Regions from separate parts of the Massilia sp. UYP32 genome, predicted to be linked through region 2. Evidence: predicted binding sites of a transcription regulator. Region 2 holds the regulator's gene; the other holds the start of a gene.
What was found. The regulator NrdR, encoded in region 2, represses ribonucleotide reductase genes. The targets are predictions, from matches to a motif close to CACNANATNTNGTG.
Positions count from the first base shown of each region.

Region 1: the regulator NrdR is predicted to act here: its motif matches at 8,936-8,949, upstream of ABIB42_RS20825 (ribonucleoside-diphosphate reductase subunit alpha).

Region 1 is NZ_JBNDIK010000028.1:30,055-41,043, reverse strand. It holds gene ABIB42_RS20860 (LysR family transcriptional regulator) at 1-426, opposite strand, end outside; gene ABIB42_RS20855 (DoxX family protein) at 559-987, shown strand; gene ABIB42_RS20850 (hypothetical protein) at 992-1,396, opposite strand; gene ABIB42_RS20845 (PQQ-dependent sugar dehydrogenase) at 1,481-3,184, opposite strand; gene ABIB42_RS20840 (helix-turn-helix transcriptional regulator) at 3,248-3,934, opposite strand; gene ABIB42_RS20835 (VOC family protein) at 4,009-4,434, shown strand; gene ABIB42_RS20830 (ribonucleotide-diphosphate reductase subunit beta) at 4,500-5,603, opposite strand; gene ABIB42_RS20825 (ribonucleoside-diphosphate reductase subunit alpha) at 5,721-8,651, opposite strand; gene ABIB42_RS20820 (sigma-54-dependent transcriptional regulator) at 9,316-10,770, opposite strand; gene ABIB42_RS20815 (two-component system sensor histidine kinase NtrB) at 10,774-10,989, opposite strand, start outside.
Region 2 is NZ_JBNDIK010000024.1:1,522-12,510, forward strand. It holds gene pal (peptidoglycan-associated lipoprotein Pal) at 1-4, opposite strand, end outside; gene tolB (Tol-Pal system beta propeller repeat protein TolB) at 39-1,310, opposite strand; gene tolA (cell envelope integrity protein TolA) at 1,342-2,217, opposite strand; gene ABIB42_RS18610 (biopolymer transporter ExbD) at 2,330-2,761, opposite strand; gene tolQ (protein TolQ) at 2,792-3,475, opposite strand; gene ybgC (tol-pal system-associated acyl-CoA thioesterase) at 3,496-3,900, opposite strand; gene ABIB42_RS18625 (SDR family oxidoreductase) at 4,174-4,920, opposite strand; ZMP/ZTP riboswitch at 5,090-5,209, shown strand; gene glyA (serine hydroxymethyltransferase) at 5,319-6,566, shown strand; gene nrdR (transcriptional regulator NrdR) at 6,646-7,113, shown strand; gene pilV (type IV pilus modification protein PilV) at 7,223-7,759, shown strand; gene ABIB42_RS18645 (PilW family protein) at 7,756-8,694, shown strand; gene ABIB42_RS18650 (pilus assembly PilX family protein) at 8,702-9,382, shown strand; gene ABIB42_RS18655 (type IV pilin protein) at 9,379-9,831, shown strand; gene ABIB42_RS18660 (GspH/FimT family pseudopilin) at 9,840-10,409, shown strand; gene ribD (bifunctional diaminohydroxyphosphoribosylaminopyrimidine deaminase/5-amino-6-(5-phosphoribosylamino)uracil reductase RibD) at 10,419-10,989, shown strand, end outside.

The DNA of each region.
Region 1 (10,989 bases), on a different contig from region 2:
ATCGAGCAGCGGCTGCACCACGGCGCCGAGCGCCTCGACGTACAGGCGCAGCGGCGTCGATGGAAACTCGCGGTGGAAGGCCTGCACCGCCTCGGTGAGCTTCACGATCGGATACATTACGTCGACCGCCACCGACAGCTCCGGCTCCAGGCCACCGGCCAGCGCGCGCGCCCGCGCCTTGAACGCATCCATGCCGTCGGCCGCGTGGCGCGCCTCGGCCAGCAAAGCGCGTCCGGCCTCGGTCAGTTGCGGATAACGTCCCGAGCGGTCGAACAGCGCGAAGCCCACCTGCGACTCGAGATTGGCCAGCGTGTGGCTCACCACCGACTGCGCGCGCCGCAGCTTGCGGCCGGCGGCGGAAAAGCTGCCCTCGTCGGCTGCGGCGATAAAAGTGCGCAGCTGGTCCATGGACATCCCGTCGAGCATCCATCTACTCCATCGATAGTTGATATCGAATTATATAGGCTTCTTGGATCGATCAAGCACGCCTAAGATGTTGTTCATGGACGCCGCACACGAGCTGGCGTCAACCACGACAACCATTCGAAAGGAACGACCATGTATGCCAACGCCACCCAGACCAGCCAGTCCATCATCCCCGCCATCGGCCGCATCCTGATGGCCACGATCTTCGTCTTCAGCGGCGTCGGCAAGGCGCTGGCGCCGGAGGCGACCCTGGGCTACATCGAGTCGGTCGGGCTGCCTTTCGCCTCGCTCGCCCTGGTCGGCGCGATCGCCATCGAGATCGGCGGCGGCGCCCTGCTCGTCCTCGGCTACCAGACCCGCCTCGTCGCGGCCGGCCTGGCGGCGTTCTCGCTGGTGACGGCCTTCGTGTTCCATAACGCGATCGGCGACCAGAACCAGCTGATCCACCTGTTGAAAAACATCGCGATGGCCGGCGGCCTGTTGCAGGTGGTGGCCTTCGGCGCCGGCACATGGAGCCTGGACGCGGCCACCGGCCGCAAGGCCCTGCCGCTGGCGGCGTAAGGGTTCACAGGCCGAACGGCCCGTACCAGTAAGTGATGTCGATGACCGCGCCACGCTTTGAGACATAAGCCTGGCGCGTTTCGCAGTTGACGAACAGCGCGCGGAAGGTGCCGTCCAGTTGTCGGGACGGGATGTCGGCCGGATGGCTGCCGGTGGGACGCAGCGCCTCCGTTGAGTGGCCCGGCGTCGGATCGGTGTGCGTGATGAGCATGCCGGCCAGCTTGAACCCGCCTTCGGCGTCGCGCGCCAGGGCGCGTTCGATCAGGCCGGCGCAGGCTGCGTCGCGGGGCATGCGCTCCGGATGGATGGCCGGGGCCAGCGGCAGCCGGACGGGTTCCGCTTGACTGGCGGCGCAGGCGCCGTGGGTGACGGCAAGGAATACTGCCAGCACACTACCGGGGTGTCGCATGCGCTGCTCCGGATCGTAGGTATTCAGGAATCGACGCGGCGGCCGCCGCGTCGGTTCCATCATAGCGCAAGCCCTGGCGCCGATCTAGCGTTTGGGAACGATGCGCCACACCGTGCCGCCGGCGTCGTCCACCACCAGCAAGGCGCCGTCGGCCGCGACTTCGACCGCGGCCGGGCGGCCCCAGACGTCGCGGTCGCTGATCACCATGCCGCTCATGAAGTCCTGGTACTGCCCGGTCGGCACGCCATCCTTCATGAACACGCGCGCCACCTTGTAGCCGGTGCGCACGCCGCGGTTCCAGGAGCCGTGCAGCGCGACGAAGACCTCACCCTCGTACTCCTTCGGGAAAGCGTGCTTGGCGCCCTTCGGCGCGTGATACACCACCATGCCCAGCGGCGCCGAGTGGGCCTGCAGCAGCACGTCCGGGGTGATCGTCTTGCCCTTCAGGTCGGGGCGGATGCCTTTCAGGCGCGGGTCTTCGTTGTCGCCGATGTAGTACCACGGCCAGCCGTAGAAACCGCCCTGCTTCACACGCGTCAGATAGTCCGGCGGCAGGTTGTCGCCCAGCGCGTCGCGCTCGTTCACATTGCACATCACGTCGCCGGTGGCCGGATACACCAGCAGGCCGACGCAGTTGCGCAGCCCAGTCGCATAGGTGCGGCGGTTCTTGCCGTCCGGGTCGAAGGCCATCACGGTGGCGCGGTCGGTCTCGACGCCCCAGGCGCTGCCTACGCCGTGCTTTTTCTCCCACTCGGCGAGCGGCAGCGGCGGCTTTGGACCGATGTCGCTGGCGACGTTGGTGGCCGAGCCGATCGACAGCAGCATCGTCTTGTCGTCCTTCGAGAACACCAGGGTGCGGGTGGTGTGGCCGCCGCTGGTCTCGGACAGCTCGGGGATCACCACCTCGGCTTGCCCGCGCGCCTTCAGGTCGCCGTTGCGGTAGGGGATGCGCACCACCGAATTGACGCCCGCCACGTACAGGTATTGCGGGTTGGCGCCGGAAGGCCAGAACGCCATGCCGTAAGGACGCGACAGGCCGCTGGCGAACACTGCGGCGGTATCGGCCTTGTCGCCGTTCTTCGAGCGCAGCACTTTGACTTCACCGGCGCCGGTCGCGGCCAGGAACACGTCGCCGTTCGGTGCGCGCAGAGCGACGCGCGGCTTGTCGGCATCCTGGGCGAACACGCTCACCTCGAAGCCCGGCATCACGATCGGCAGCGTGCCGTTCGGACGCGCCTGCACGCGCGGGCTGTTGCCGGCGCTCTCGGTGGCGAACGGCTTGGCCAGGTCGCCCGGCTTGATGTGGAAGACCTTGCCTGGCTGGGTGTCGTCCCAGGAACCGGCGCGGTCCGCCGGCCTGGCGGCTGCGGCCGGCGCGGCGGCGGTAGCAGGGCCTTGCAGGCTGGCCAGGTAGTCGATCAGCGCGGTGCGCATCTTCTGGTCCGGCACGCCGACCGGCATCGTGGTGCCGGGCACGCGCTTGGCCGGGTCGAGCAGGAACACGTCGAGTTCTTCACGGGTCCAGACCAGGCCCGCGGCGCCGGCCTTGGCCAGCGCGCCCGAATAGCCGAAGCCTGGGATGCCGGCAGCCTTGCGGCCGACGACGCCGAACATGCCGGGACCGGCCAGCGGCGACAGCTTCGCATCGACCGTGTGGCAGCTGGCGCAGTTGTTCTGGAAGATGGTGCGGCCGGCGGTGACTTGCGGCGCGGAGGCGGCGTGAGCGACGGATACCGTCGCCAGGCTGGCGAGCATGAGGGCATGCAGCGTCAGGGTGTTGGCTTGCAAGGTTGTCTCCTGGTCAGGCGTGAAAAATCGCCATCATAGGGCAAGTTATCCCTGCGCACGCATTTATCCTTCGTCGGCCAGCCTGGCGCCGTAATCGCGCAGCAGCGCCGCGCGGCGCGGCCTGAAACTGATGCCGGTGGCCGCGACCGCGGCGATGCGGTCGGCGCGGAACATCCGGAAGTCGTCGCGCAGGCAGCAGCGCGCCAGCACCACCAGCATCCGGTCGAGGTAGACGATGGCGAGCGGCCAGATCGTGCGGCTGGTCGCGGCGCCATCGCGGTCGACGTAATCGATCGTGAGCGCCTCTTCGCGCCAGCAGCAGGCGCGGATCAGCGCCATGTCGGGCAGTCGCGCGAAACGCTCGCTGAAATGGTGGACCCGCGACACCGCAGGCAGCAGGTGCTGCTGCCCCAGCGACGGCAGGGTCGCGGCCACCTTGCCCAGCACCGACTCGGCCGCCGCGGCCAATGCGGGGTCGCCCATATTGCGCACTTCGGCCAGCCCGAGGGTGAGCGCCTCGATCTCGATGCGGCTGAAAGTCTGCGGACGCAGGGTGCCGTCTTCGACCAGGGTGTAGCCGAACCCGCGCTCGCCGCCGATCTCGGCGCCGCTCACGCGCAGGCTCTCGATGTCGCGGTAGACCGAGCGCACCGAAACCCCAGTCTCCTGCGCTAGCTGGGCCGCCGTGACCGGCGCCGGCAAGCGGCGCAGGGCATCGAGCAAGCGGAAAAGACGATTGGGGCGGGACATGGCTACTGACAGGAATTGGCAGGACGATTTCCTATAGTAGCACCTGTCTTTTCTACCACCCAAAGGAGTTCACCATGTCGGTCCAGGCAGTCATCCACCTCAATTTCCAGGGCCAGGCGCGCGCCGCCCTCGCCTTCTACCAGTCCGTGTTCGGCGACGAGATCATGCAGGTGACCTACGGCGAGTCGGGCAAGGTCAACGATGCCGCGGACGCCGACCGCATCATCTACGGCCAGGTCAAGGCGCCGAGTGGCTTTCATATCATGGCCTACGACGTCGAAGCCGCCAAGCCATGGGACCAGGGCCGCAATGCCTTCTTCGCCGCGCTGGTCGGCGAATCGCAGGACGAGATCAGGACGCTGTGGAATGGACTGGCGCACGGCGCCGATATCGAACAGCCGCTGGCGGCAGCCGATTGGTCGCCGCTGTACGGCATGCTGAAGGACCGCTTCGGCGTGACCTGGATCGTGAACGTCGTCGTGCCTGTGGACGGCGCCTGAGGCGGTCCGGAAAAACAAAACCCCGCAGCTGCGGGGTTTTGTCATTCATGCGATGCCGATGGCAATCAATCCCAGCTCAGGGTGCCGCCGGTCTGGTACTCGGTCACACGCGTCTCGAAGAAGTTACGTTCCTTCTTCAGGTCGATCATCTCGCTCATCCACGGGAACGGATTCTCTTCGTTCGGGAACAGCGGCTCCAGGCCGATCTGCACCGCGCGGCGGTTGGCGATGAAGCGCAGGTAGCCCTTGAACATCGGGGCGTTCAGGCCCAGCACGCCGCGTGGCATGGTGTCTTCGGCATAGCGGTATTCCAGGTCGACGGCCTGCAGGAACAGGGCCTTGATCTCGTCGCGGAATTCCGGGGTCCACAGCTGCGGGTTTTCCATCTTGATCGTGTTGATCAGGTCGATGCCGAAGTTCACGTGCATCGACTCGTCGCGCAGGATGTACTGGTACTGCTCGGCGGCGCCGGTCATCTTGTTCTGGCGGCCGAGCGCCAGGATCTGGGTGAAGCCGACGTAAAAGAACAGGCCTTCCATCAGGCAGGCGAAGACGATGATCGACTTCAGCAGCTTCTGGTCGTTCTCGACCGTGCCGGTCTTGAAGTCGGGGTTGGTCAGGACGTCGATGAACGGGATCAGGAACTGGTCCTTGTCGTGGATCGATTCGATCTCGTTGTAGGCGTTGAAGATCTCGCCTTCGTCCAGGCCCAGCGATTCGACGATGTACTGGTAGGCATGGGTGTGGATCGCCTCTTCGAACGCCTGGCGCAGCAGGTACTGGCGGCACTCGGGGGCGGTGATGTGGCGGTAAGTGCCCAGCACGATATTGTTCGCGGCCAGCGAGTCGGCGGTCACGAAGAAGCCCAGGTTGCGCTTGACCAGGCGGCGCTCGTCTTCCGACAGGCCGTTCGGGTTCTTCCACAGCTCGATGTCGCGCTGCATGTTCACTTCCTGCGGCATCCAGTGGTTCGCGCAGCCGGCCAGGTACTTGTCCCATGCCCACTTGTACTTGAACGGCACCAGCTGATTGACGTCGGTTTCGCCGTTGATGATGCGCTTGTCGTCGGCGTTGACGCGCTTGGCCACTTCAGCGGCGGGAGCGCCTTCTGGATTGGCGGCTTGTGGGGCGCGCTGGGCGCTGGTTGGTTCGTCGTCCCAAGAGAGCATGGTGATTTCCTTCTGTCGTGGCCTGGCGCGAACAAGCGCGGTGAGGCCACATGATGTGTTGATAGCGGAGATGATGGTGCGGGCGACCGTCCGGTCGGCCCGCACCCGGTTACAGCATTACTGGCAGGCTTCGCACTCGTCGAAACCGGCGTCGCCCGGACGCAGGTAGCAGGCGGCGCCTTCGGCTTCCGGTGCGGCTGGCGCCGCTGCCGCGGCGGCGGCCACCGAGGCGGCTGCCGGCGCTGCGTGACCTGCCTGCAGGCCGCCCGAAACCGGCACGGCGTTCAGGGCGCCGGTGCGGGTGGTCGACTTCTCCAGGTGGGTCGCGGCGATGGTGCGCAGGTAGTAGGTGGTCTTCAGGCCACGCAGCCACGCCAGCTTATAGGTCTCGTCCAGCTTCTTGCCCGAGGCGCCGGCCATGTAGATGTTCAGCGACTGGGCCTGGTCGATCCACTTCTGGCGGCGCGAGGCGGCTTCCACCAGCCACTTCGGCTCGACTTCGAAGGCCGTCGCGTAGATGTCGCGCAGGTCTTGCGGCACGCGGTCGATCTTGGACAGCGAACCGTCGAAGTACTTCAGGTCGGCGATCATGACTTCGTCCCACAGGTCGCGCGCTTTCAGGTCGCGCACCAGGTACGAGTTGATCTCGGTGAATTCGCCCGACAGGTTCGACTTCACGTACAGGTTCTGGAAGGTCGGTTCGATGCAGGCCGACACGCCGATGATGTTCGAGATGGTCGCGGTCGGGGCGATCGCCACGCAGTTCGAGTTACGCATGCCGAACTGCTTGATGCGCTCGCGCACCGGGGTCCAGTCCATCGATTCGCTGGTGTCCTGCTCCAGGTAGCCGCCGCGTTCTTCCGCCAACAGCTTGATCGAGTCCTGCGGCAGGATGCCGCGGTCCCACAGCGAGCCGGTGTAGGTCTCGTAGCGGCCGCGTTCTTCGGCCAGCTCGGTCGACGCCAGGTAGGCGTAGTAGCAGACCGCTTCCATCGAAACGTCGGCGAACTTCACCGCTTGCTCCGACGCGAACGGGATGCGCATCATGTGCAGGCAGTCCTGGTGACCCATGACGCCCATGCCCACCGGACGGTGGCGCAGGTTCGAGTTGCGCGCCTTTTCCACCGCGTAGTAATTGATGTCGATGACGTTGTCCAGCATGCGCATCGCGGTGCGGATGGTCTTTTGCAGCTTGACGTGGTCCAGGCCATCGCCCTTCATGTGCTGCGGCAGGTTCACCGAGCCCAGGTTGCAGACAGCGATTTCATCGGCGCTGGTGTTCAGGGTGATCTCGGTGCACAGGTTCGACGAGTGCACCACGCCCACGTGCTGCTGCGGCGAACGGATATTGCATGGGTCCTTGAAGGTGATCCATGGGTGGCCGGTTTCGAACAGCATCGACAGCATCTTGCGCCACAGGTCCATGGCTTCGATCTTCTTGAAGACCGCCATTTCGCCGTTGGCCGCTTTGGTTTCATAGGCCAGGTAGGCTTTCTCGAAGGCCTTGCCGGTCAGGTCGTGCAGGTCTGGCGTCTCGGACGGCGAGAACAGGGTCCAGCTGCCCTTTTCCATCACGCGCTTCATGAACAGGTCGGGAATCCAGTTCGCGGTGTTCATGTCGTGCGTGCGGCGGCGGTCGTCGCCGGTGTTCTTGCGCAGGTCCAGGAATTCTTCGATGTCCAGGTGCCAGGTTTCCAGGTAGGCGCACACCGCGCCCTTGCGCTTGCCGCCCTGGTTCACCGCCACGGCGGTGTCGTTGACCACTTTCAGGAACGGGACCACGCCCTGCGAACGGCCGTTGGTGCCCTTGATGCGCGAGCCCAGCGCGCGCACCGGAGTCCAGTCGTTGCCCAGGCCGCCGGCGAACTTCGACAGCAGCGCGTTCTCCTTGATGGCGTCGTAGATGCCTTCCAGGTCGTCGCCGACGGTAGTCAGGTAGCACGACGACAGCTGCGAGCGGCGGGTGCCCGAGTTGAACAGGGTCGGGGTCGAGCTCATGAAGTCGAACGACGACAGCAGGTTGTAGAACTCGATGGCGCGCGCTTCGCGGTCGTCTTCGCGCAGTGCCAGGCCCATCGCGACACGCATGTAGAAGGCCTGCGGCATCTCGATGCGCACGTCGCGCACGTGCAGGAAGTAGCGGTCGTACAGGGTCTGCAGGCCGATGTAGCCGAACTGCAGGTCGCGGTCGGCGACGATGGCCTTCGCCAGGCGCTCGAGGTCGTACTTGCCCAGCTCTTCGTCCAGCAGCTCGGCCTGGATGCCCTTCGCCACGTATTGCGGGAAGTAGGTCAGGTATTCGGCGGCGGCGCCGGCTTGCGGCACTTCGTGGCCGAACACTTCTTTACGGATGGTGTGCAGCAGGATGCGCGCGGTCACCTGGCTGTAGGCCGGGTCTTTTTCCATCAGCGCGCGGGCAGCCAGGATGGCGGACTTGTACAGCTCTTCGACCGGCACGCCGTCGTACAGGTTCTTCAGGGTCTCGGCGACGATCGCGTCGGCGTCGACGTGCTTTTCCAGGCCCGAGCAGGCGGCGTTCACGAGGGCGTGGACGTCGTTGATGTCCAGCAGGCGGCGTTCGCCGCCGTCGACCACGTGGATCTGCGGCGCGGCGACCGGCGCGCCACCTAGAGCTTCCTTGGCCGCGCGGCGCTCGTCCATGCGCTTGGCGCGGTACAGCACGTATTCACGCGCGACGTCGTGTTCGCCCGAACGCATCAGCGACAGCTCGACCTGGTCCTGCACGTCTTCGATGTGGAAGGTGCCGCCGTTCGGCTGGCGGCGCACCAGCGCGGCCACCACGTTGCCGGTCAGCTGTTCCACCAGTTCGCGGATGCGCGCCGAGACCGCGCCCTGGCCGCCGGCCACGGCCAGGAAGGCCTTGGTCATCGCGACCGAGATCTTGTTCGGCTCGAAAGCGACGACGGCGCCGTTGCGGCGGATGACGCGGTAATCGCCGCGCGCGACGATCTCGGCCGGGGTTGGGCTGGTCGACGCCGATCCTGGGGTGACGTGTTGGTTGATCGAGATGTTCTGTGCTGTTTGCATTGAGCCTCCAGGATGAGCGGCGGACCGCCTTTGTACATGAGAACCGGGTGGCGGATGGCGCCGCGGTCCGTCAACAAAATTAAAAGCAAAACAAATCCCCGCCAGCCGGTGGCCGATGCTGGCAAACCAGAGAAGCAGGGTTAAGAATATGTAAATAAAGCTTGTCAGCAGATGCTTAATAGACAAGTCGCTGAACAAACGTGTGGGCAATTTGTGGGCAACTTGTGGACAACGTGCGGACAACTCTCAGCTGGCCAAAATGCTAGTGCCGTTCGGTCTGCTACCACTACATCTAGTGCCAAGCTTTGATATGAGACTAATTGTAGTACCTCGCTTGCGATCGAGGCAAGCTAATAAATGGTCATTTTTTTTGTTTTTTGGCGTGCGCAGTCTTGACATTTCAGCGTCGTACAAAAGAAGGGGAGCACACGGTGAGCAAGCACTAACATCAGAAAAATCTGCGCCAAATGGGCAAATTACGCAGGAATCAAAACGAGGCGCGCATGCTCCACCACAGCGCATTATGCACCAAAATAATTACCACAAAGTAACATAGACAGGTGACTGGACGCGATCGGTAGCGTCGGCAAATCCTGCCGACGCGGTGATCGTCAGCGCCCGTTGCACGCGTCGGCGGCAGAGCCGCCAACCCCTAGGAATGTCGTCAATCGTCCGGCGCGCTGATGTCCAGTTTCTGCATTTGATAACGCAGCTGGCGCACGCTGATCCCCAGCAGGCTTGCCGCCTGGGTGCGGTTGAACTGGGTTTGCTGCAGCGCGCGGCCGATGATGTCGCGTTCGACCTGCTCGAGATACTCCGGCAGGTTGCTCGGCAGTTCGGCCGGGCCAAGCGCGACCGGGGCAGGCATAGGCCTGGGTTCAGGCGGCGGCGCCGGATCGGTGGCGGGGGTCGCCAACACCGGCGCCGGTGTGGCGACGGGTGTGGCCGTCTCGCCCCGCCCCCCTTCCACCGGCCGCGCCGCCTTGAGCGACAAGTCCCCGACCTGGATCACGCCATCGTTGGCGAACGCCAGCGCCCGCTCCAGCACGTTCTCCAGCTCGCGCACATTGCCGGGGAAGGAATACGCCTTCAATGCCTCCAGCACGCCCGGCCCGAGCGACGCCTGCCCCGGTCCGGCCAGCCGGTCCAGGATGCCGTTCGCCAGCAGGGGCAGGTCGTCCAGCCGCTCGCGCAGCGGCGGCAGCGCCAGCTCGATCACGTTCAGGCGATAAAACAGGTCTTGCCTGAACTTGCCCGTCTCGACGCAGCGCGCCAGGTCCTGGTGGGTGGCGCTGATGATGCGCACGTCGACCGGTTCCTCGCTGGTGGCGCCGATCTTGCGCACGCGCCGCTCCTGGATCGCGCGCAGCAGCTTGACCTGCATCGCCAGCGGCAAGTCGGCCACTTCGTCGAGCATCAGGGTGCCGCCGTTGGCGGCCTGGAAGAAGCCGTCGCGTTCCTCGGCCGCGCCGGTGAAGGCGCCCTTGCGGTAGCCGAAGAACTCGGCCTCCATCAGGGTTTCGGGGATCGCGCCGCAGTTCACCGCCACGAAGGGTTTACCTGCACGCGAGCTCTGGGCGTGGATCTCGCGCGCCGCCAGCTCCTTGCCGCTGCCGGATTCGCCGGTGATCGAGATCGGCGCCATCGAGCGCGCCAGGCGCGCGATCTGCGCCCGCAGCGACTGCATCGCGGCGGAATGGCCGATCATGCGCGACGCAATCGCTCCACCGTCAGGCGCCGCGGCGCCCCCTTCCGACAGTTTCAGGGCCGAGCGCACCATCACGCGCAGCGCGTCGAGCGCCACCGGCTTGGCGATGTAGTCGAAGGCGCCGGCCTTGAGCGCCACCACCGCGTTCTCGGCGCTGCCGTAGGCGGTGATCACGGCGACCGGCGTGCCCTTGCCCGAGGCGGCGATCTCGCGCACCAGTTCCAGCCCCTGGCCGTCCGGCAGGCGCATATCGGTGAGCACCAGCGCGTAGTCGTGTTCCTCGAACAAGGCACGTGCCTGGCGCAACGTGGCGGCGCTGTCGACGTCCAGGCCCATCTTGAGCAGGGTGATCTCGAGCAGCTCGCGCAGGTCGGCTTCGTCGTCGAGCACCAGGATGCGGGGCGCGCTCATGGCTTACTCGAGCGCGAAAGTGATGACAAAGCGGCCGCTGGCCTTGCGCGGTCCCAGCGCGGACGGGTCGAACCGGTATTCATAATCGAGTTTCGCATCGTTGTTCAGGCACAGTTCGCGCGCCAGGTAGAGTCCCAGGCCGGTCCCCTTGCTCGACGTAGTATAGAAGGGCTCGAACAGGTGGTCGCGCACTTCCGGCGTGATGCCGGGGCCGTCGTC
Region 2 (10,989 bases):
GCATGGATTTTCTCCTGTTCTGGTTAAGGTTTTACTTCTTACTTCATGAAAGGACCCCAGCTGGGCTCCCGAATGTTTCCCGCTTTGGTCGTCAAGCGTTGCTTGACCCGTCCATCCACTGACACCACTGCAAGCGAGACGCGCCCGCCGCCCTTGGTTGCATACATGATGTACTTGCCGTTAGGCGAAAAACTCGGTTCGGTGGCCCCATCGGCCAGGCGAAGTTCCCGGCCGCTTGCCAGGTCCATCGCATATAAGGAGAAAGCGCCGCCGCGCTGCGAAATCCAGGCCAGCGTCTTGCCGTCCGACGAGACGCGTGGGCTGATATTGTAATTGCCATTGAAGGTCACGCGGGTCGCATTGCCGCCCGAGACGCTCATCTTGTAGATCTGAGGACCGCCGCTGCGGTCGCTCGTGAAGTAAATGGTCTGGCCGTCGGCCGAGAATTGCGGCTCGGTGTCGATTGCCGGATTGTTGGTCAGGCGGCGATGGCCGCTGCCGCTCGAATTGACGGTATAGATTTCCGTATTGCCGTCCTGCGACAGGGCGACGGCCAGGGTGGAGCCGTCCGGCGACCAGGAAGGCGCGGAGTTGTTGCCTTTTTGGTTCGAAACAACGTTGCGGCGACCGGTCATCAGGTCTTGCAGATAGACCACCGGCTTGCGGTTTTCCATCGAAACGTAGGCGACCTTCATGCCGTCCGGCGACCAGGCCGGCGAGATGATCGGCTCCTTGCCCTGGGTGGCGATGATCTCGTTCTCGCCGTCGGCGTCGGCCACGGCCAGCGCGAAGCGGTTGGCTGCGCGGTCTTCCTTCACATACGCGATGCGGGTCGAGAAGATGCCGCGCACGCCGGTCAGCTTTTCATAGACGTCGTCGGCGATGCGGTGCGCCTGCAGGCGGGTGTAGCGGGGCTGGACTTCGCCGCCCAGCTGCGAGATTTCGCCGCCCTTGACGGTGTCGAGCAGCTTGTAGCGGATCGCGAAGCGGCCGTCCGGCTGGCGTGCCACGCTGCCGACCACCAGCGCGTCGGCGCCGCTGGCCTTGAAGGCGCCCAGGTTCACCTGGCCGGCGTCGGCGTCGCTGATCACCTGGCCGGCGTCGATGACCTTGAACACGCCGCTGCGCTCGAGGTCGGCGCGGATGACGGCCGAGACTTTATCCGGCGCGACGGATTCGTCCGCGAAGGCGGCGATGGCCACCGGAATCTGGTTGCTGCCGACGCCGGCGATTTCGATCTGGATCTGCGCATTGGCTGTTGTCCCGATTGCGAGGGAAACGCTGAACAGCAAAATGTGAAGTTTTTTCATGGTGTCTCTAGTAAAACTGGTTCGAACCGAATCAATCGTAATCTTTCATCGAGAAATTCACGTCAAGCGTACGCTCCACGGTCCCGTCCTTCTTCTTGGGAAGCGGAGATGCTTTCTTGATACCATTTTCCACTGCCCTGTCAAATTCTGGCACACCGCTGCTTTTCACAAGGCGCACCGACATGATTTCGCCGGTTGGCAACTGCTCCACCCGGAACGTGGCGCGCGGATTGCCGGCCACGTCGGTATTGCCCGGATAGGCGGTCGCGCTCTTGATCGCCGCCGTGATCGCGGCGATATAACCGCCATCGCTGCGCGGGCCGGTCGATTTCGCGGCGGTGCCGGTGCTGCCCATGGCGCCGGCCATGCGCTGCAGTTCTTCCTTGCGCAACTTGTCGAGTCGAGCGTCTTCCGCTTTGGCGGCAGCCTCGGCCTTTTTCTTCTTCTCGGCAGCGGCAGCGTCCGCTTTTTTCTTCTCCGCGAGCTCTTTCTTCTTGCGTTCGGCTTCCTCGAGTTTCTTCTTCTCGGCTTCGTCGCGCTTCTTCTGTTCCGCTTCCTCGCGCTTCTTCTGCTCGGCCTCTTCGCGCTTGCGCTCCTCGGCTTCCTTGCGCTTCTTCTCTTCGGCGGCAGCCTTCTTCGCTTCTTCTTCCTTGCGTTTCTTTTCTTCGCGCAGCGCGATCTCGGGATCGGGCGTCGGCGCAGGACGCTCCACCGCCGGCTCCGGTGGAGGAGGTGGCGGCGGTTCCGGCGCGGGCTCGGGTTCCGGTTCGGGTTCTGGTTCCGGCGCGGGCTCGGGCGGCAATTCGGGCGCCGCGGCGGTCTGCACCGACATGTCCCACACCTCGGCCTCGACCGAGACCGGATTGACCTTTTGCCAGCTCACGCCGATCGCCAGGAAGGCCAGCAACGCCGCGTGCACCGCCACCGCCAGCAGGAACGATGGCAGCGGTTTCGGTTCAGGCGGCACGTGGTAGGGCGTGCCGTGGTTGGCGGACTTCGGTGCGGTCATGGCGTCGGCGTCACTGGGTGGCCAGGCCGACCCGGTTGATGCCCATCTTCTTGGCTTCCGAAATCAGCTGGATCACGTCGTCGTACTTGCTGTCGCGGTCGCCCGCGATCAGGACCGGAAAGTCCGGATTCTCGTCGTGCAATGCCTGCAGGCGCTGCAGCAGGGCGGAGCGGTCGGCCACTTCGTCCTGGGCGACTTTTACTTTTCCGTGCACGCCGATCGAGAGCTTGTTGCCCGGCTCGATGGAGATCTGGATATACGTGTCCGGCGGCAGCGCGGATTTCTCGGCGCGTGGCAAATTGACAACACTAGGCGCCTCATTCGCAGGCACCGCCATGAAAATGATGAGCAGCACCAGCATCACGTCGATATACGGCACGACGTTGATCTCGGACTTGAATTTGCGGCGACGTCCGCCGCGCATGCTGCTGGAAAATGCCATCCCGATGCTCTCCCGGTTCTCGTGGGCGGATCAGCGCGACTGGCGCTGGAGGATGTTCGAGAATTCTTCGACGAAGCTCTCGAAGCGGTTCGCCAGGCGGTCGATGTCGTGGGTGAAGCGGTTGTACGCGACCACGGCAGGGATTGCGGCGAACAGGCCGATCGCGGTCGCGATCAGCGCTTCGGCGATGCCGGGAGCGACCACCGCCAGGGTGGCTTGCTCGACGCTGGCCAGGCCGCGGAACGAGTTCATGATGCCCCACACGGTGCCCAGCAGGCCGATGTACGGCGAGACCGAACCGACCGACGCCAGGAAGTTCAGGTGGGTGTCGAGCGAATCGAGTTCGCGCTGGAACGAAGCGCGCATGGCGCGGCGGGCGCCGTCGAGCACCGAGTTCATGTCCAGGGCTTCGCGCGAGGCCTGCTTGCCCTTGATGAATTCGCCCATGCCGGCCTCGAAGATGCGGGCCAGAGGGCCGCTCTGGTCGCGCTGGCTGCTGGCGCTCTGGTGCAGGGTGTGCAGGTTGCCGCCGGCCCAGAAGCTGCGCTCGAACTGCTCGGTCTGGGCGCGCGCGGCGCGGATCGCGAACACCTTGCGGAAGATATAAGTCCAGCTCACGATCGACAGCAGCAAGAGCAAGGCCATGATCAGCTGCACCAGCACGTGGGCATTGGCGATCAGGGATACAAACGAAAGGTCGTGGGTTGCGGTCATGGCTTAACTTATATGATTTTTCAGGCGGCACGCATTTTAGCAGCCACGTCGTCGGGCAGGGAACGGGGACGCGTGGTTCGTACGTCAACGCAGCCGATCTTCACATTGGCCGAATTGAGCAGCACCTCGCCGCACCATGCTTCCTGGAGAAACTGAACCGAGGCGCCGCCCACTTTCGTCACGCTGGTGCGAATGCTCAGTTCGTCGTCGAGACGGGCGGCGTAGCGGTAATCGAGGGTCATGCTCCTGACGACGAAGGCCGTATGGTCGGCGTCGATCAGCGTTTGTTGTTCGATGCCGAGCGCGCGCAGGAACTCGGTACGGCCGCGCTCGAAGAACTTCAGGTAGTTGGCATGATAGACAATGCCTCCGGCGTCGGTATCCTCGTAATAAACCCTGACTGGCCAGTTATACACTGAAGGCATTCTTTGTTGCCGAATTAATGAAAACGGGAAATATTTTACGCGACTTTCCACTTTAATATGTACGCTGACGTACGTTGAAAGCGGAAAAGTTTTGCGGTCTGATAGCACGGGGGCGTGCTTTTGAGCAGTAGTAGACTTGAAACGTGGTTAAAAGACCAATCACTGTAACACTTTCTCACAAATGATAGGTGCGTGATTGGTCTTGCTGGGCAGGGTGGTGAATGCGTAGGGTTGGCGGGGGCGCCGCCGACCCTACCGATATCGCGCGCCTTTTCAGCCGCGGCGCACGTTGAATGGCGAGAATCCCTGGCAGGTCGGCATCAGCTCGATGCTGTTGACGTTGACGTGCGGTGGCAGCGTCGCGATCCAGAAAGCGGTGTCGGCGATGTCCTTCGCGGTCAGCGGTTGCGTGCCCTCGTAGACCCTGGCCGCGGCCGCGTCGTCGCCCTTGAAGCGCACGTTCGAGAATTCGGTGCCGCCGCACAGGCCCGGCGCGATATTGGTGGCGCGTACGCCGGTGCCGACCAGGTCGGCGCGCAGGTTCAGCGTGAACTGCTCGACGAAGGCTTTAGTTGCGCCATATACATTGCCACCCGGGTAAGGATAGTGGCCGGCCACCGAGCCGATATTGATCACCAGGCCACTGCCGCGCGCCACCATGTCCGGCAGCACGGCGCGGGTCATGGTCACCAGGCCCTGGCAGTTGGTCGCGATCATGGTTTCCCAGTCTTCCAACGGCACTTCGTGGGCCGGCGCCGTATTCAGCGCCAGGCCGGCATTGTTCACCAGCACGTCGATCTGTTTCCATTCCGGCGGCAGGCCGGACAGGGCGGCCTCGATCGAGGCGCGGCTGGTGACGTCCAGCGTCACGGCCAGGGCGCTGTCGCCCAGTTCGCGCGCCAGGTCGGCGATGCGGTCGGTGCGGCGCGCGGCCAGGACGACGCGGTGGCCATGTGAAACAAAAGTGCGCGCCATTTCGGCGCCGAAGCCGGCCGATGCGCCGGTGATGAAGACGATCATGATGGGTCCTTGGATGGCAACAGGATGACAGGCGAGAAAGGCAAGGCGCGCTGCCGAACCGTAAAATTGTAGCCGAAACGACCACGGGTCCGCTGGGCGCCGTGCATTCCCGGCCGGCACAGCGGTTTCCTTGCCCTACGATGGGGAGTTCAGTACAATTTGGAGTCCTTACGTCTCACGTAACTGGCGAAACACCGCGTGCGCGCACCATTCGGATGCGCGGCGCGGCAAAGGTGGGCACCCACCGGGGAACGTGAGACGCCATACGCCGTTCGCCTGGGCAGCCATCAACCGGTACGCGTTCGATCGCGGCTGCCTGCGCCCGTGCCTACGGCCCGCCCCGGCTCCCGCCTGTCAATGCCACCAGTTGCCTGGATTACTATCGATTGGAGTTTTACATGTTTGCCAAAGACCATACGCTCGCCAATATCGACCCGGAACTGTGGGATGCAATTCAAAAAGAAAACGCTCGCCAGCAAGACCACATCGAGCTGATCGCCTCCGAGAACTACACCTCGCCGGCCGTGATGGAAGCGCAGGGCTCGCAGCTGACCAACAAGTATGCCGAAGGCTATCCGGGCAAGCGCTACTATGGCGGCTGCGAATATGTCGACGTCGCCGAGCAGCTGGCGATCGACCGCCTGAAGGAACTGTTCGGCGCCGAAGCCGCCAACGTCCAGCCGAATTCGGGTTCGCAGGCCAACCAGGGCGTGTTCTTCGCCATGCTCAAGCCGGGCGACACCATCATGGGCATGTCGCTGGCCGAAGGCGGCCACCTGACCCATGGCATGGCGCTGAACATGTCGGGCAAATGGTTCAATGTCGTCTCGTACGGCCTGACCCCTGAAGAAGACATCGACTACGACGCGCTCGAGAAGCAGGCGCGCGAGCACAAGCCGAAGATGATCATCGCCGGCGCGTCGGCATTCGCCCTGCGCATCGATTTCGAGCGTATCGCCAAGGCGGCCAAGGACGTCGGCGCCTACTTCATGGTCGACATGGCGCACTACGCCGGCCTGATCGCCGCCGGTGAATACCCGAACCCGGTGCCGCACGCCGACTTCGTCACCTCGACCACCCACAAATCGCTGCGCGGCCCGCGCGGCGGCATCATCCTGATGAAGGCCGAGCACGAAAAGGCCATCAACTCGGCGATCTTCCCGGGCATCCAGGGCGGTCCGCTGATGCACGTGATCGCCGGTAAGGCCGTCGCGTTCAAGGAAGCGCTGTCGCCGGAGTTCAAGGAATACCAGAAGCAGGTCGTCAAGAACGCCAAAGCACTTGCTGAGACGCTGATCGCACGCGGCCTGCGCATCGTGTCCGGTCGTACGGAATCGCACGTGATGCTGGTCGACCTGCGCGCCAAGGGCCTGACCGGCAAGGAAGCGGAAGCCATCCTGGGCCAGGCTCACATGACCTGCAACAAGAACGGCATCCCGAACGACCCGCAGAAGCCGTTCGTCACCTCGGGCATCCGCCTGGGCAGCCCGGCGTTCACCACCCGCGGCTTCAAGGAAGAAGACGCGGTCACCGTGGGCAACCTGATCGCCGACGTGCTGGACAACCCGCACGACGCCGCGACCATCGAGCGCGTGAAGGGCGAAGTCAAGAAGCTGACCGACAAGTACCCGGTGTACGCCCGATAAGCGCTCGCTGACCATCGCGATGTAAGGGCCGGTTCGCCGGCCCGCTCAGTATCCATGTAGTACCTGCAGCCCCGGCGCCATGAAATGTCCCTTTTGCCAGCATGAAGAAACACAAGTCCTCGATACCCGCGTATCCGAGGAAGGGGACGCCATCCGGCGCCGGCGCCGCTGCGGCAAGTGCGACAAGCGCTTCACCACCTATGAACGCATCGAGCTGTCGATGCCGATCATCGTCAAGAAGAACGGCAGCCGCACCGAGTTCGCGTCAAACAAGCTGCGCGGCAGCCTGATGCTGGCATTGCGCAAGCGTCCGGTGGCGGCCGAGGCGATCGACCGCGCCGTCGCGTCGATCGAGGAAAAGCTGCTCACCAGCGGCCGGCGCGAAGTCGAGAGCGTGTACGTCGGCGAACTCGTGATGGAAGAGCTCAAGCGGCTCGACAAGATCGCCTATATCCGCTTCGCTTCCGTCTACAAGAATTTCGAGGACCTGGATTCCTTCCAGGCGGCGCTGGCCGAAGTCGGGCATCAGCGCAAGCTCGACAACTGACGTCGTTTCCAAGTTCCGTTTATTGCCGGACGCATGCTTGCGTCGACGCATGGGCGCTTGAACCCTGCCTGATAACGTCTCTGCTCACACATCGTTAGCGGAGGATCTCATGCAGGCGCGTCTCCCCGGCAGCCCGGGCGGTTTCACCATGATCGAAGTCCTGGTGGCCTTGTTCGTGCTCGCGGTCGGCGTGGTCGGCGCCAGCGCGGCGCAGCTGGCCGCGCAGCGCACGCGCCAGCAGGCCGCACTGACCTCCGAAGCGGCGCTGCTGGCCACGTCATTGGCCGCACGCATGCAGGCCAACGCCCAGGTGGCGAGCCTGCCGGACGGCGCCAATCCCTATGTTCCGCTCGATTACAAGGCGCTCGGCGCCGGCCCGCCGGCGGGCGGCGCCCCGTGCTTCGGCGCGGGCGCCTGCGATCCGCTGGCGCTGGCCGCCTTCGACCTGCGCGAGACGCGCCTGGCGCTGCACCGCGGCTTTCCATCGGGCCGCATCGCGGTCTGCCGCGACGACGCGCCATGGGATGACGAGCACGGCCGCTACCGCTGGGCGTGCAGTGGGGAAGCAACTGCTCCGGTGGCGATCAAGATCGGCTGGCATGGCACGCAGGACGGGCCGGGCTACGTGCTGCTGGTGGCGCGATGAGGGTTTTCAATGCGCGCCGGCGCCAGGCCGGCTTGACCATCGCCGAGCTGATGGTGGCGATGGCGCTCGGCCTGGCGGTGCTGCTGGCCAGCGGCTCGCTGCTGATCACCAGCGTGCGGTCGCATGCCGCCGTCATGGAAGCGTCCGAGATGGACGACAGCGGCCGCTACGCCGTGGATGCGCTGGCGCGCGCCATCCGCCTCGCGGCGCACGTCGACTGGGCGGCGCATCCGGCCTCCGATCCGGCGGCGCCGGCACGGCTGGCCGGCCTGGATGCCAGTTCACTGGAGCGCACCGGCGCCGGCATCGATGCGACCTTGCCGGACGAAGCCAATGGCAGCGACGTGCTGGCCCTGCGCTTTCCCGGCAGCGGCGCGCCGCCCAATGGCGACGGCGCCACCCTCGATTGCGCGGGCTTTCCCGTGCACCGCGACGAGGAGGGCTGGAGCATCTTCTACGTCGCGCGCAATGCCCAGGGCGATGCCGAGTTGCGTTGCAAGTACCGGGGCGCCAGCAGCTGGTCGTCCGATGCGGTGGCGGGCCGGGTCGACGGCTTCCAGGTGCTGTACGGCCTCGATGCCGACGGCGACCGCGTGCCGGAGCGCTACGTCAATGCGACCGAGCTGGGCGCGCTCGATGCGGCGCTGGCGCCGGTCGGGGCCACGCCCGACGAACGCGCGGCCGACTTGCGCAAGCGCACGCACTGGAAGCGGGTGGCGCTGGTCCGGGTCGCGCTGCTGCTGCACGGCGCGCGCCTCGATCCGGGCGCGGATGCCGGCATCGTCTACGACTTGTTCGGGCCAGACCATGGCGCCGCATTTTCCGCTGGCGACCAGGGCACGCGGCTGGCGGGAGCGGCGCTCGACGACGCAGGCGAGCCGCGCATGCGCAAGGTCTATGGCGCGACCATCGCGTTGCCGGTGGCGCCGGATTGAACGTCATATGCGCATCCTCCACTCAGCGCCACCCCGGCGAGAAGGCGGCGTCGCGCTCCTGACCGCCCTGGTACTGATGCTGGCGGTGCTCATGACCGGCATCGCGTCCACCCGCGGCGCCTTGCAGGGCGCGCGCGCCGCCGCGCACGAACGCGACCGCCTGCTGGCGCTGCAGATGGCCGACGCCGCGCTGCTCGATGCCGAGCGCGACATCGAAGGCGGCGCCGAACCCGGTTCGGCGCGCGCCAACGCCATCGCCGGCGGCAGCGCGGACGCCTTCGTCGCCGGCTGCGGTGGCGGGCGACCCTATAACGGCTTGTGCGCCTACACGGCCAATCCCGACCAGCTAGCCGAACTGCTGGCCGAAGACGAAGGCCCGGCGATCCTGTTCGGCAGCATGACGGGGCTGCGCATGCCGGACGGCGAGGGCGCGCTGGCGCTCGCGGCGCCACGCTACCTGATCGAGCTGATGCCGGCGACGCCCGACGGCCAGCTGTATCGCATCACGGCGCGCGGCGCCGGCAGCATGCCCGGCACCCATGCCGCGCTGCAGGCCTATTACCGCAAGCCGCCCGACGGTGCGCGCGGGCGGCGCGTGGGCTGGCGTGAGCTGGGCAACTGGAGCGAGGCGTTCGCGCTGCCGGCCGCCAGCGCGGCTGGCCACCCGACTGGAAAGGACAGACGATGACGAACGGCAGCAAGGGATTCACCTTGGTCGAACTGATGGCCGTGCTGGCCATCCTCGCCATCCTCGCCGCGCTAGTCTATCCCTCGTACACGCAGCAGATGGTGAAGGCGCGCCGCCTCGAGGCCCAGCTGGCGCTGCTGGACATCATGCAGCGCCAGGAGCAATACCGCGCGCTGCATCATGCCTACCTGGCGTTCTCGCTCGACGCCGAAGACGCCGACACCGGCCGGTTCCCGACCTGGACCGGCAACAGCGCAGCCGCCAGCGCCCATGAGCTGGACGGCTACGCTTGCCCCGGCCAGGAGATCGCCCACTGCATCGAGCTGCGCGCCCGGCCCGGCACCGCCAATGTCGACGCCGGATTCGCCGACCCCGATTGCGGCGTCCTGACGCTCGACAGCAGCGGCCGGCAAACGGCCAGCGGGCCGTCGGCGCGCTGTTGGCCATGAGGCTCGCCATGATGCGGGCGATGCGGCAGCGCTACTGCGCCGGCCTGTCCCTGGCCGAGCTGGTGGTGGTGCTGGGCATGGTCGCGGTGACGGCGGCGGTGGCGGCCCCCAGTCTGCACGACCTGGTGCGCAGCCAGCAGTTGCGCGCTGCGTCGGGCGACCTGCATGGGGCGATCCAGCTCACCCGTTCGCAGGCGATCGCGCGCAACGAGCGGGTCAAGCTCACGCCCAACGACGCCGCTGGCCGCGACTGGTCGCGCGGCTGGACCGTCTACGTCGACCGCGACGACGACCGCCGGCCGGGCGAGGGCGACGAGATCCTGGCCGTGCGCTCGCCTCTGCCGGACGGCATGCAGGTCAGCTATTCCTTCACCAGCCCTGCGCCGCCGCAATACATCGCCTACAATGGCGCGGGACGCAGCTGCAGCGACACGAACAGCGCCGCATCGCGCCTCGGCACGCTGTCGCTGTTCCATGGCGGCGGGGTGCGCCGTATTAAAATCAATATGCTCGGGCGTGCGCGTCTGTGCAACCCCGCCCGCGAAGACGGGTGCGACGGCGCCGCGGCGCCGCCCTGAAGGAAAAAGATGGCGACCAAGGATATGGCGACAAGCTACAGCGAACTGATCCTGAACGATACCGACGGCATGGCCCTGGCCCTGGACTGGGCGGCGCGCGGCATGTACATCACCGCGCCGAATCCGCGCATCGGCTGCGTGATCGTCAAGGACGGCGTCGTGATCGGCGCCGGCCACACCCAGCCGGCCGGCCAGGCGCACGCCGAGATCCAGGCGCTGCGCGACGCCGCGGCGCGCGGCAACGACGTGCACGGCGCCACTGCCTACGTGACGCTGGAACCATGCAGCCACCACGGCCGCACGCCGCCCTGCTCGAACGCCCTGGTGCAGGCCGGGTTCAAGCGGGTGGTGGCGGCCATGGTCGACCCGAATCCGCTGGTGGCGGGGCGCGGCCTGGCCCAGCTCGAAGCGGCCGGCATCGAGGTCAAGGCCGGCGTGCTGGCCGAGGCGGCGCAAGAACTGAATGTCGGCTTCTTCTCGCGCATGGTGCGCGGCCTGCCGTGGGTGCGCCTGAAGGTCGCGGCGAGCCTGGATGGCGCCACCGCCCTGGCCGGCGGCGAAAGCCAGTGGATCACGGGCG